2 regions of the Mycobacterium sp. E3339 genome follow, and region 2 is predicted to be linked to the other one. Evidence: riboswitches for the same ligand, from Rfam matches in the RefSeq annotation. Region 2 holds a riboswitch; the other holds the start of a gene.
What was found. Region 2 has a riboswitch for thiamine pyrophosphate ahead of thiC (phosphomethylpyrimidine synthase ThiC). Riboswitches for the same ligand answer to the same signal wherever they lie in the genome.
Positions count from the first base shown of each region.

Region 1: it holds a riboswitch for thiamine pyrophosphate, as region 2 does, so the genes downstream of both, thiO (glycine oxidase ThiO) here and thiC (phosphomethylpyrimidine synthase ThiC) in region 2, are expected to answer to the same signal.

Region 1 covers NZ_LZIZ01000064.1:3,192-9,625, forward strand. Annotated here, with positions in the region: gene A5702_RS05770 (serine/threonine-protein kinase PknG) at 1-683, opposite strand, end outside; gene A5702_RS05775 (glutamate ABC transporter substrate-binding protein) at 683-1,654, opposite strand; gene glnX (protein kinase G-activating protein GlnX) at 1,651-2,970, opposite strand; gene A5702_RS05785 (NUDIX hydrolase) at 3,103-3,738, shown strand; gene thiE (thiamine phosphate synthase) at 3,710-4,393, opposite strand; TPP riboswitch at 4,431-4,540, shown strand; gene thiO (glycine oxidase ThiO) at 4,531-5,547, shown strand; gene thiS (sulfur carrier protein ThiS) at 5,544-5,741, shown strand; gene A5702_RS05805 (thiazole synthase) at 5,791-6,434, shown strand, end outside.
Region 2 covers NZ_LZIZ01000020.1:42,764-49,197, forward strand. Annotated here, with positions in the region: gene A5702_RS01210 (SpoIIE family protein phosphatase) at 1-3,085, opposite strand, end outside; gene A5702_RS01215 (STAS domain-containing protein) at 3,082-3,444, opposite strand; gene A5702_RS01220 (PAS and ANTAR domain-containing protein) at 3,535-4,251, opposite strand; TPP riboswitch at 4,316-4,426, shown strand; gene thiC (phosphomethylpyrimidine synthase ThiC) at 4,418-6,061, shown strand; gene thiD (bifunctional hydroxymethylpyrimidine kinase/phosphomethylpyrimidine kinase) at 6,058-6,434, shown strand, end outside.

The sequences.
Region 1 (6,434 bases), on a different contig from region 2:
TTGTGTTCCACGAAGTTGAAGATCTGCACGATCTGCGGGTGCACCACCTCGGCCAGGAACTGCCGTTCGGCCATCGCGATCGCCTGCGCCTCCGCGTCACCGGAGTGGACCAAGCCCTTGAGCACCACCGGGCGGTCATTGACGTTGTGGTCGACCGCCAGGTACACCCAGCCCAGGCCGCCGTGGGCGATGCAGCCCTTGACCTCGTACTGGCCCGCGACGATGTCACCCGGATTCAGCTGGGGCAGAAACGAATACGCGCTGCCGCAGGCGGGGCACCAGCCCTCCGACTTGCCCTTGCCCTCCTTGCCGGACCGGCCGACCGGTTTGCCGCAGTTCCAGCAGAACCGCTTGCCCTCCGGCACAACGGGATTGGTCATCAGGGCCTCGACCGGGTCGATGTCCCTCACCCGCGGAATCTCGACCAGGCCGCCGCCGAGGTGCCTGACCGGCGGCAGCACCCGCGTTCCCACCGTCAGCTGCGGATCGCTGTCCATGGTGCCCAGCGAGATGTGCGGGAAGTCGTCGTCGTCGTCATCGTCGTCGAAGTCGGGCCGGAACAGCGCCTGGGTGGCCTGGATGCGACCCGTCGTCGGGCCGCCGCCCTGCGTGTCCGGCGGTTGGGTGCCGGGGTTCACGTCTTCGGTGGATTCCGGCTGTTCCTTCTTCTCCGGCTCGGCCATCAGTCCAGATACCTCGGCGTGGGTGGGGCGGGCGCGGGCCCCAGCACCGTCAACCACTTGCGGTACAACGTGTTCCACGTGCCGTCCCGGCGGATCCGCTCCAGGGTGCCGTTGACGAACCGGACCAGCCCGGTGTTGGTGAGGTTGATCCCGATGCCGTAGGGCTGGGTGGCCATGTTGGGCCCGACGATGTGGAGGTAGGGGTCCTCTTCGACCAGCCCGGCGAGGATCGAGTCGTCGGTGCTGACGGCGTCGATCTCGCGCTGCTGCATCGCCACCAGGCAGTCGGCCCAGTTGACCACCGACACGACCACCGGCGGCGGGTCGATCTGGCGGATCCGGTGCAGCGAGGTGGTGCCCTTGGCCACGCACACGCGCTTGCCGGACAGGTCGCCCACCTTCGCGATCGACGAATCCCGCGGCGCCAGGATGCGCTGGTTGGCGTCCAGGTAGACGGTCGAGAAGTTGACCTGCTTGCGCCGCTCGCAGGTGATGGTCATGGTCTTCACCACGACGTCGACCTCGGAGCGCTGCAGGGCGGTGACGCGCTCGTCGGACGACAGGATGCGGTACTCGACGTGCGAGGGGGCGCCGAAGATGTCGCGGGCGATCTCGCCGGCGATGTCGACGTCGAAACCGGTGATTTCGCCGGTGATCGGGTCGCGGAAGCTGAACAGGTTGCTGCCGATGTCCAGCCCGACGATCAGCCGGCCGCGGGCGCGGATGTCGGCGACCGCGGCGTCCGCCTCGGCCTTGTTCGGGAAGGGCCGCAGGCTCGCCGTCAGGTCGCAGTTCTGGCTGCCGTCGTCCGCCGGCAGCGGCGGCTCCGGCGGCAGCTGCTGCATGCCGACCGGGGTGGGCGGCGGCAGCGTCGGCACGGTGGCCACCGTCAGCTGTTCGGTGTGCGCGCACCCCGCCAGCACCCCCACGGTTGCCAGCGCGGCGAGCGCGGCGAGCGCGCGCGGCATCATCGATACTCTTTCAGCCGCGGCCACAGGCCCAGCGCCACCGCGATGGCGGCGCCGAGGCTGAGCACCACCCCGCCGACCTGGGCGCCGGACAGCCCGCTCCGCGCGTTGAGGACGTCGTTGCGCAGGTGCGTGCGGCTCTGGTCCATGGCCTTGACCAGCTGGTCCTCGAGCTTGTCGAACGCAGGCGTGGAGTCGTTCTCGCTGCTGCCCAGCGCGACCTGGGTGGCGGCCCGGTAGTTGCCCACCGAGATGTAGGAGTTGATCCGGTCGTTGGCCTGCCGCCAGCGCAGCAGCAGCTGGTCGGCGCCTTCGAGGTCGGGCTTGTCGACGGCGTCGCTGCGGACCATGTACTGGTCGAGCTGGGAGTGCATGGAGTCGATGCGCTGATAGAACGACTGCTTGCGCTTCTCCTCGTCCCCGCGGCGAATCAGCGACAGCGTCTCGTCGGCGCGCGCCTGCTGCGCGGTGATCGCGACGTTGGTCACGATCCGCAGCGAGTCCGCGGCGGTGTTCTTGGCGCTCCGGCTGGCGGCCGTGGAGATGGTCAACGCAGTTCCGACCCATACCACCATGACGAGAATAGCGAGGCCGCCGACGACCAGGCCCGGGTTTATTCGGCGCCGGGTGCGGCGGGCCAGCCACCGATGGGCGAAGGCCCCGAAGACCGCGGTGGCGCTGACCACCAGGATGACCGGCGCCGGGATCTGCGTGGACGCGGTGGTTTCCGCATCCACCCGCTCCGAGGTGGCCTGATACAGCTGTGCGGCGTCGGGCAGGATCGTCGACTGCATCAGCCCCGAGGCCTCCGACAGGTACGACGACCCGACGGGATTGCCCTCCCGGTTGTTGGTACGCGCGATTTCGATCAGGCCGGTGTAGACGGCGAGTTCGGCGTTGATCCGGCCCAGCAGCTGCACCAGCGGTTCGTCGGTGAGCCCGCTCGACGCCCGGGTCACCGCGACCGACGCGTCGGTGATCGCCTGCTCGTAGCGCTGCCGCACCGGTGGCGGCTCGGCCTCGGCGATGAACGCGGTGGCCGCCGCCGCGTCGGCGACCGACAGCGTGGTGTACAGCCGCCCGGCGGCGAACGACAGCGGCTCGGTGTGGTTGAGCACCGTGGTCAGCACCTGCTGGCGGTGGTTGATGGTCGTCGAGGTGGCGAAGGCGCAGATACCGCCGAGCACGGCCAGCACGATGCCGATGGTCAGGATGCGGCCGGGCGTGGTGGAGATGAACCACCAGCGCGGATGGGCTGGTTCGGCCGGCGACCGCGACCCCTGCGGCTCCGTCGACGGGTGCGCCAGCTCAACCGTCACGTCGAATCAGCCCTCATCTTTCGCGACCACTGGAACGCTTCACGAACTCAATAAGCGAATTCTAAGAGGATGTTGCGGCGGATGGGTGGAGGCAGACCAATTGACCAGCGATCACGTGCCTATCCTGAACTCGTGCAGGGCGACGGTGACGGTTGGGTGGTATCCCGCAGCGGCGCCCACTATTGGGGCCGGTTCGGCGCGGCGGGCCTCCTGCTGCGGGCCCCGCGGCCGGACGGCAGCCCCGCAGTGCTGCTGCAGCACCGCGCGGTGTGGAGCCATCAGGGTGGGACGTGGGGCCTGCCCGGCGGCGCACGCGACAGCCACGAGTCGCCCGAGGAGACCGCCGTTCGCGAGGCGCACGAGGAGGCCGGCCTGCCCGGCGAGCTGCTGACGGTGCGCTCGACGGTCGTCACCGCCGAGGTCACCGGGCTCGGCGGCGCGCGCTGGACCTACACTACGGTGGTCGCCGACGCGGCCGAGCTGCTGCCCACGGTGCCCAACGGGGAGAGCGCCGAGATGCGCTGGGTCGCCGAGGACGAGGTGGCCGAGCTGCCACTGCATCCGGGTTTCGCGGCGAGCTGGCAACGGCTGCGCAGCGCCACGGCGCTGCTGCCGCTGGGCGACGCCGACGAGCGACGCCGGCACCTGCCGCGCACGATCGAGATCGAGGACGGCGTCTTCGTCTGGTGCATGCCGGGCCCCCCGCTCGAAGCCGACGAGACGCCGGCGCATCCCCGGATCAATTCGCTGCTGCAAGCGCTGAGCTGAGCCGTTGCGCCGCGTCCCGCGGGTCTTCGGCCGCGGTGATCGCGCGCACCACCACGACGCGTCGGGCGCCCGCGGCGAGCACCTCGGGCAACCGCTGGGCGTCGATGCCCCCGATCGCGAACCACGGCTTGTGTCCGCCGATCGCGGCGGCCGCCCGCACCAGCGCCAGTCCCGGAGCCGCGCGGCCCGGTTTGGTGGGGGTTGGCCAGCACGGGCCGACGCAGAAGTAATCGGGCCCGGCGGGCCCAGAAGAACGAGCCGCCGCGGTCGCCTGGTCGGGGTCGTGGCTGGACAGGCCCAGCAGCGTGTCCGGCCCGACGAAATCGCGCGCGATGTCCGGCGGCAGGTCGCCCTGCCCCAGATGCAGCACGTCGGCGCCGGCCGCGCGGGCGATGTCCGCCCGGTCGTTGACCGCGAACAGCGCGCCGTGCCGGCGGGCCGCGTCGGCCAGGATCTCGCAGGCCGCCAGCTCGTCGCGCGCCTCGAGGGGCCCGAACCGCTGCTCCCCGGGCGACCCCTTGTCGCGCAGCTGAATGATGTCGACCCCGCCGGCCAGCGCGGCGTCGGCGAACTCGGCCAGATCGCCCCGCTCCCGGCGCGCGTCGGTGCACAGATACAACCGCGCGGCCGCCAGCCGATCAACTCGTTGATGCACACCGCGACGCTAGCGCGCTAGCGTGGAGGCCGAAGAACCATACAGACACGGGAGTCCCGGGAACGGGGTCTGAGAGTGGGCGCGCCTGCCCTTACCGTCACACCTGATCCGGGTCATGCCGGCGAAGGGAGGCCAACATGCCAGCAGACCGAGGGTCGTTGGCGGTCATCGGCGGCGGCGTGATCGGGCTGTCGGTGGCGCGCCGCGCGGCGCAGGCCGGCTGGTCGGTGCGGGTGCACCGCACCGCCGACAAGGGCGCGTCCTGGGTCGCCGGCGGCATGCTGGCCCCGCACAGCGAGGGCTGGCCCGGCGAGGAACGGTTGTTGCGGCTGGGCCTGGAGTCGTTGCGGCTCTGGCGCGAGGGCGGCTTCACCGACGGGCTGCCGCCGCACGTGGTGACCGCCCGGGAGTCGTTGGTGGTGGCCGTCGACCGGGCCGACGTCGCGGACCTGCGCACCGTCGCCGACTGGTTGTCCGCGCAGGGGCACCCGGTGGTCTGGGAGTCCGCGGCGCGGGATTTGGAACCGCTGCTGGCGCAAGGCATCCGGCACGGCTTTCGCGCGCCGACCGAGCTGGCGGTGGACAACCGCGCGGTGCTCGACGCGCTGTCGACGGAATGCGAACGCCTCGGGGTGCGCTGGGCACCGCCGGCGCGCGACCTGTCGGCGGTCGACGGCGATGCGGTCGTGATCGCCAACGGCATCGACGCTCCCGCGCTGTGGCCCGGGCTGCCGGTGCGCCCGGTCAAGGGCGAGGTACTGCGGCTGCGCTGGCGGCGCGGCTGTATGCCGGTGCCGCAGCGCGTCATTCGCGCCCGCGTGCACGGGCGGCAGGTGTACCTGGTGCCCCGCGCGGACGGCGTGGTCGTCGGCGCCACCCAGTACGAGCACGGGCGCGACACGGCCCCGGTGGTCTCGGGGGTGCGCGACCTGCTCGACGACGCCTGCGCGGTGTTGCCGGCGCTCGGCGAATACGAACTGGCCGAGTGCGCCGCCGGGCTGCGCCCGATGACACCCGACAACCTGCCCCTGGTGCAACGCCTGGACGAGCGAACCCTGGTGGCCGGCGGCCACGGCCGATCGGGGTTCCTGCTCGCGCCGTGGACCGCCGAACAGATCGTGTCCGAACTGGCCCCGGTGGGAGCCCGGTCATGATCGTCGTGGTCAACGAACGCAAGCTCGACGTCGACGAGCGGACCACGGTGGCCGCGTTGCTGGAGTCGCTGGGCTACCCGGACCGCGGCGTCGCGGTGGCCATGGACGACGCGTTGCTGCCCCGCTCCAGTTGGACGACAACGCTTTTCGATGGTGCTCGGCTCGAGGTGGTGACGGCGGTGCAGGGTGGCTGACTCCTCGAAACTCACCATCGGTGACCGCAGCTTCGCCTCGCGCCTGATCATGGGCACCGGGGGAGCGACCAGCCTGGCCGCGTTGGAGGAGGCGCTGGTCGCGTCGGGCACCGAACTGACCACGGTCGCGATGCGGCGGGTCGACGCCGAGGGCGGGACCGGGCTCCTGGACCTGCTCAACCGGCTCGGCATCACGCCGCTGCCCAACACCGCGGGGTGCCGCAGCGCGGCCGAGGCGGTGCTCACCGCGCAGCTGGCCCGCGAGGCGCTGAACACCAACTGGGTCAAGCTGGAGGTGATCGCCGACGAACGCACGCTGTTGCCCGACGCGGTCGAATTGGTCCGGGCGGCAGAACAATTGGTCGACGACGGCTTCGTCGTGCTGCCCTATACCAACGACGACCCGGTGTTGGCGCGGCGGCTCGAAGACGCCGGATGCGCGGCCGTTATGCCGCTCGGTTCGCCGATCGGCACGGGCCTGGGCATCACCAACCCGCACAACATCGAGATGATCGTCGCCCGCGCCGGCGTCCCGGTGGTGCTCGACGCCGGCATCGGCACCGCCAGCGACGCCGCGCTTGCGATGGAATTGGGTTGCGACGCGGTGCTTTTGGCCACCGCGGTGACCCGGGCCGCCGATCCCGCGACGATGGCGGCCGCGATGGCCGCCGCCGTCACCGCCGGCTATCTGGC
Region 2 (6,434 bases):
AACTGACCGTGGCGCAACCGGTTTCGGGTTCGGCCTGCACCAGGGCGTAGGCCACCGTCGCGCAGCGGGCGCCCGCCACGCTGGCCCCGTAGCGGTCCAGCGCCCCCAGCACCGCGGCCGGTTCACCCGCCGTCAGGGCCGAGGCGGCCACCGCCGCGCGCAGCCGGCTCATCACGATCGCGGCGGGCAGACCGTGCCCGACGACGTCGCCCACCGATATCCCGAGCCGGCCCGCGCGATCGAGCGGGGTGACCGAATACCAGTCGCCGCCCACGCGCATCGCCTCACCCGCGGGCTGGTACACGGCCGCCACGACCGCGGCCGTCGAGCCACGGTCGAGGTCCAACAGGTGCTCCTGGAAGTCTACGGCGATGCGATGCTCGCGGGCCATCACGCGGACCCGGTCCAGCGCCGAGGACGTCAGCTCGGCCATCCGGCTGAACGCGTCGAGCTCGGCGGGGTCAAACTGCCGCGGCGCGGGCCACAGCAGCGCCAGCACCCCCACCACGCGGCTCGAGTGATCCCGCAGCGGATGGGCGACGCAGGCCCGCACGCTGCCGGCGGTGTCCTGCACGGCGTGCTCGTAGCGCGGCGGCAGGTCGAAGGTGTCGGGGATGACCATCGACTCGCCGGTGCGCACGACGTCGGCCCCCACCACCGGGGAGTCGAGCCCCGTCACGTGGTAGCGATCGCGCAGTTCACCGGGCAGGTGGCCGGCGTACTCGAACCGGATGTGGCGTTCGCCGTCCAGGATGCCGATCGCGACGGTGGCGGCGTCGGCCGAGCCGAATGACGATTGCAGCAAGGCGTCCATGATCGCGGCGACCGAGTCGGTGGCCTGCAGCGCGGCGTCGAGTTGCACCAGATCCGAGGCCGCCGCGCGCCGCTGGCGGTCGCGCTCGCGGGCGACCGCGGACAGCCTCGACTTGACCCGGTCGATCAGTTCCTGGGAGCGGAACGGCTTCGGCAGGTAGTCGTCGGCGCCCCCGGCGTAGCCCTCGTCGACCGCCTCCGTGCCGGCCCGGGCGGACAGCATGAGGACCGGAGTGGCCGCCAGTTCCGGGTCCGCGCGGATGGCCGCCACCAGCGCGAAGCCGTCGATGCCCGGCATCATCACGTCGGTGACGACCGCGTCCGGCCGCAGGTTGCGGGTCGCCGTCAACGCCGACTCGCCGTCGGCGGCCAGGACCGTCTCCCAGTGCGCCGAGAGCACCCGGTCGAGATGGTGTCGCATGTCGGCGTTGTCGTCGGCGATCAGCACCAGCTGGCGCGACCTCGGGGCGGTCGCGGTCGCCCCCTCGGGCTCCACGACGGGCGTCAGCCACTGCCGGGCCTCGGCCACGTACGGGTTGGTCTCGTCGAGTAGCCCGGCCGGTGACAACTCGGCGGTGGTGCCCGCGGCGGAAAGCGGCAGCCGGATGGAAACCGTTGTCCCGCGGTCCAATTCGCTCTCGATCTGCACCGCGCCGTTGTGCAGCTCGACAAGCCCCCGCACCAGCGAAAGCCCGATCCCGGTGCCCTCGACGCTGCGGCCCCGCAGGTTGTCGGCGCGGTAGAAGCGGTCGAAGAGGCGGTCCAGGTCGGCGGCGGCGATGCCCACCCCGGTGTCGCGCATGGTGACGACGCAGTGCGCGGGTTCGGCGCGCACCCGCACCGAAATCGAGCCCCGCAGAGTGTATTTCACTGCGTTCGACAGCAGGTTCAGGATGACCGTCTCCCACATGCCCGGGTCGACGTCGGCCAGCACCGGCGAACAGTCCACGACCAGCTCCAGACCGGCGCGGTGGCAGAGCTCGGTGAAGGACGACGCGATGTGGGCGGTCAGCGCGCCGACGTCGGTGCACGCCAGCTTCGCGTTAGCGCGGCCGGCCTCGATGCGGGAGAAGTCGAGCAGCGAGTCGACCAGGCGCTGCAGGCGCCGCGCGTTGCGGCCCGCCGTGCTCAGCCGTTCCGCCAGAACGCTTTCCGGCGGCGCCTCGGACAGCGCGTCATCGAGCGGCCCGAGCAGCAGCGTCAGCGGGGTGCGGAACTCGTGGCTGACGTTGGTGAGGAACGCCGTCTTGGCCCGGTCCAGTTCGGCCAGCGCGTCGGCCCGTTGCCGTTGCTGCTCGTAGGAGACGATCTGCGCGAAGGTCGAGGTGAGCTGGTCGGCGAGCAGCTGGCAGAAGCCGCGGTACTGGGTGTCCAGGGGGCGGCGGGGGCTGATGCCGACCACCAGCGCCCCGGCCGCCGACGCCTCGCCGAGGGGCAGCACCAGTGCCTGGTCCGGGCAATCGGCCGCCAGTGCGTCGGCGATGCCGGGGATGGCGGTGGGCACGTCGTCGATGAGCCGCACCTCGGCGCGGGATCGGGATTCGGAGTCCCAGTCGGTCAGCCGCGCCAGTTCGGCCGGCAGCAACGGCGACACCGACTTCGTCGCGCCCCGCAGCGAGACCCCGCCGGACTGTTCGTCGTCGGCGTAGACGGCGATGAACGGCAGGTCCAGCGGCTGCGCCCCGCAAACAGCGACGGTGCTGCTCACCGCGTCGTCGATGGTGTGCGCGTCCATCACGGCGGTCGCCACCGAATTGAGCAGGTGGAGGCGACGCTCGCTCAACACCCGGTCGGTCGTTTCGATCACCGCGCAGAAAACGGCGCTCACCGCGCCGTCGCCGCCGATGATCGGGCTGTAGGTAAAGGTGAAGTACCGCTCCTCGGACTGGCCGCCGGTCATCAGCGGCAACATCAGGTCGTCCGACCAGGTCGCGACGCCGGTCTCCATCACGCTGGTGAGCATCGGGAAGATCTGTTCCCAGATCTCCAACCACACCTGCTCCGCGGGGCAACCCAGGGCGTCCGGGTGCTTGTCCCCCAGGATCTGCGCGTAGCCGTCGTTGTACATCAGGAACAGGTTCCCCGGCCCTAGCCAGAGAACGATCGGAAACCGCGACGTCAGAGCGGTCACCACTGCCGCCCGCACCTCGCTCGGCCAGTCCACCGGCGAGCCCAACGGATGTGTGTCCCAATCGAATTCGGCAAACCGGCGACCCATTTCCCCGCCCAGACCGACGGCAGCCGCCAGGTCGGCCGGGAGCGCGCGGGTCATTGCCGTCGCTTGGATTGAAGCGCCTCGGACAGGGAGGGGTAGACGTCGAGAATGCGATCCAGTTCGGTCACCTCGATCGGGCGGAGCACTTGGTCGTGGGCCGCAACCAGGCGGACCGACGTGCCGGCTTCCTTGCCCGCATCGTGACACTCGAGCACGGCGTTCAGCGCAGCGCTTCCGAAGAAGTCGACCGCCTGCAGGTCCACGACTACCAACCGGGCCGGGTGCGTCTCGGCCAGCTTCAGCGCTGCGGTCAGGTGAGCGGTTACCTCGTCGACGGTACTGGAGTCGACGCCGCCCTTAACGCGCACGACCACGGCGTCCTCGAGTGCCTCATGTTCCACCGCCAACAAGTTCAGCGCCTTTCGTCCGGATGCGCGGCGCGCGCCGCTCCGAGTGTCTAGGAACACTAACGGTTTGCGGACTGCCGCGTTCGCGTATTCCCCTGGTTACCCAGCGGACTCGGCGGTTATCCGTTCGTGCACCGTCAGCAGCAGATGATCGAACTGGCTTTGCAGTACGGGCGTCGCGCCGTCGAGGGCGGGAACCTCGGCCAGCAGTTGCCGGGCGAGCGCCCGCAACTTGACATTGGTCTCCTGCGACCGCCATTGCAGCACCCGAAAGGCCTGCTCCGCGCTCACCCGATAGACGACCATCAGCACGCCCTTGGCCTGCTCGATCGCCGCGCGGCTTTCGAACAGGTCGGGCAGCGCCTCGTCGAGGACCTCTTGCCGGGCGTCCTCGAAGGAGTCGGTGACGTCGACGTAGTAGCCGGCGGTGCCCACCACGGCGCCCGACTCGTCGAGCATCCGGTCGGCGACGACGATCGCGTCGTGCACCTTGCCGGCCGTGTCGATGAAGCGGTGGCGGCTGGAAAACGACCCCGCCGACTGCAGGGCGTAGTCCAGCTGCTCCTGCACGTGCGCCCGGTCGTCGGGATGCTTGTGCGACAACAGCAGCTTGGTCGTCGGCTCGACGCTCCCCGGCTCGTAGCCGTGCATCCTGGCCACTTCGTCCGACCACTCCCAGCGCTCGCCGATGAACCAGAAGCGGAAGGAGCCGACGATCGGATACCGCGCGCCGGATTCCACCGGGCTCAGCTGTTGACCGCCGGGACCGGCTGACGTCGCCCCGTCGGTCCCCCCTTGCCGTTGCACGGTTCGCATTTTTCCATCCGGGGGACTCCTCCTGCTACCACCCCGCTAAAAGGGGTAACGTCGCGGGCGGAACATCCAAAGACGCGGGAGCGCACGTTGAATGCGCTGAGAGGACGGCTTGCGGCCGTCGACCGTACGAACCTGACCGGGTAATGCCGGCGTAGGGAGATGAAAAATGACCGATGTCCTTTCCCAAGCCGTCGAGGCCGCCGTCACCACCGGGCCCATCGCGGGCAGCAGCAAGGTGTACCTCGACGTCGAGGGCATGCGCGTCCCGTTCCGGCGGGTGCACCTGTCCACCGGGGACCACTTCGACCTCTACGACACGTCGGGCCCCTACACCGATTCCGATGCGGTGATCGACCTGACGGCCGGGCTGCCGGCGCGGCCCGGCGTGGTCCGCGACCGCGGCACCCAGCTGCAGCGGGCCCGGGCCGGCGAAATCACCGCCGAGATGGCCTACATCGCGGCACGGGAGGGCATGCCCGCCGAACTCGTGCGCGACGAGGTCGCCCGCGGCCGCGCGGTGATCCCCGCCAACCACAACCACCCCGAGAGCGAGCCGATGATCATCGGCAAGGCCTTCGCGGTGAAGGTCAACGCCAACATCGGCAACTCGGCGGTGACGTCGTCGATCGCCGAAGAGGTGGACAAGATGGTGTGGGCCACCCGGTGGGGCGCAGACACCATCATGGATTTGTCCACCGGCAAGAACATCCACGAGACCCGCGAGTGGATCCTGCGCAACTCCCCCGTGCCGGTCGGCACGGTGCCCATCTACCAGGCGCTGGAAAAGGTCAAGGGCGACCCGACGGAACTGACGTGGGAGATCTACCGCGACACCGTGATCGAGCAGTGCGAGCAGGGCGTGGACTACATGACCGTGCACGCCGGCGTGCTGCTGCGGTATGTGCCGCTGACCGCCAAGCGGGTGACCGGCATCGTGTCCCGCGGCGGATCGATCATGGCGGCCTGGTGCCTGGCCCATCACCGGGAGTCGTTCCTGTACACCAACTTCGAGGAGCTCTGCGACATCTTCGCCCGGTACGACGTCACCTTCTCGCTCGGTGACGGGCTGCGGCCCGGCTCGATCGCGGACGCCAACGACGCCGCGCAATTCGCCGAGCTCCGCACGCTGGGCGAGCTGACGAAGATCGCGAAAGCCCATGGCGCGCAGGTGATGATCGAGGGGCCCGGGCATGTCCCGATGCACAAGATCGTCGAGAACGTCCGGCTGGAAGAGGAACTGTGCGAGGAGGCCCCGTTCTACACCCTGGGGCCGCTGGCGACCGACATCGCGCCGGCCTACGACCACATCACGTCGGCGATCGGCGCGGCGATCATCGCCCAGGCCGGCACCGCGATGCTGTGCTACGTGACGCCCAAGGAGCACCTGGGGCTGCCGGACCGCAAGGACGTCAAGGACGGGGTGATCGCCTACAAGATCGCCGCGCACGCCGGCGATCTCGCCAAGGGCCACCCCCGCGCGCAGGAGCGCGACGACGCCTTGAGCACCGCGCGCTTCGAGTTCCGCTGGAACGACCAGTTCGCGTTGTCGTTGGACCCCGACACCGCACGGGAATTCCACGACGAGACGCTGCCGGCCGAACCCGCCAAGACGGCGCACTTCTGCTCGATGTGCGGGCCCAAGTTCTGCTCCATGCGCATTACCCAGGACGTCCGCGACTACGCGGCCGCGCACGGGCTGGACAGCGAGGAGGCGATCGAGGCGGTCATGAGCGAGGGCATGGCCGAGAAGTCGCGCGAGTTCGCCGAGCACGGCAATCGGGTGTACCTGCCCCTGACGCCCACTCAGTGAGTTTTCTGCCGCTGCCACCGTCGGGCACCACGCCGCTGCGCGTGCTGTCCATCGCCGGGTCGGACTCGGGCGGCGGCGCGGGCATTCAGGCCGACCTGCGCACCATGGCGCTGCTCGGCGTGCACGCCTGCGTCGCGGTGTCCGCGGTGACCGTACAGAACACGGTGGGGGTCAAGGGTTTTCACGAGGTGCCCGCCGACGTCGTCGCCGCCCAGATCGAGGCCGTGGTGACCGACATCGGCGTTCAGGCCGCCAAGACCGGGATGCTCGCGTCGTCGGCCATCATCGCCGCGGTGGCCGACGCCTGGCTCCGGCTGGGTCTGACGCGTTCGTCGGTCCCGCTCGTAGTCGATCCGGTGTGCGCGTCAATGCA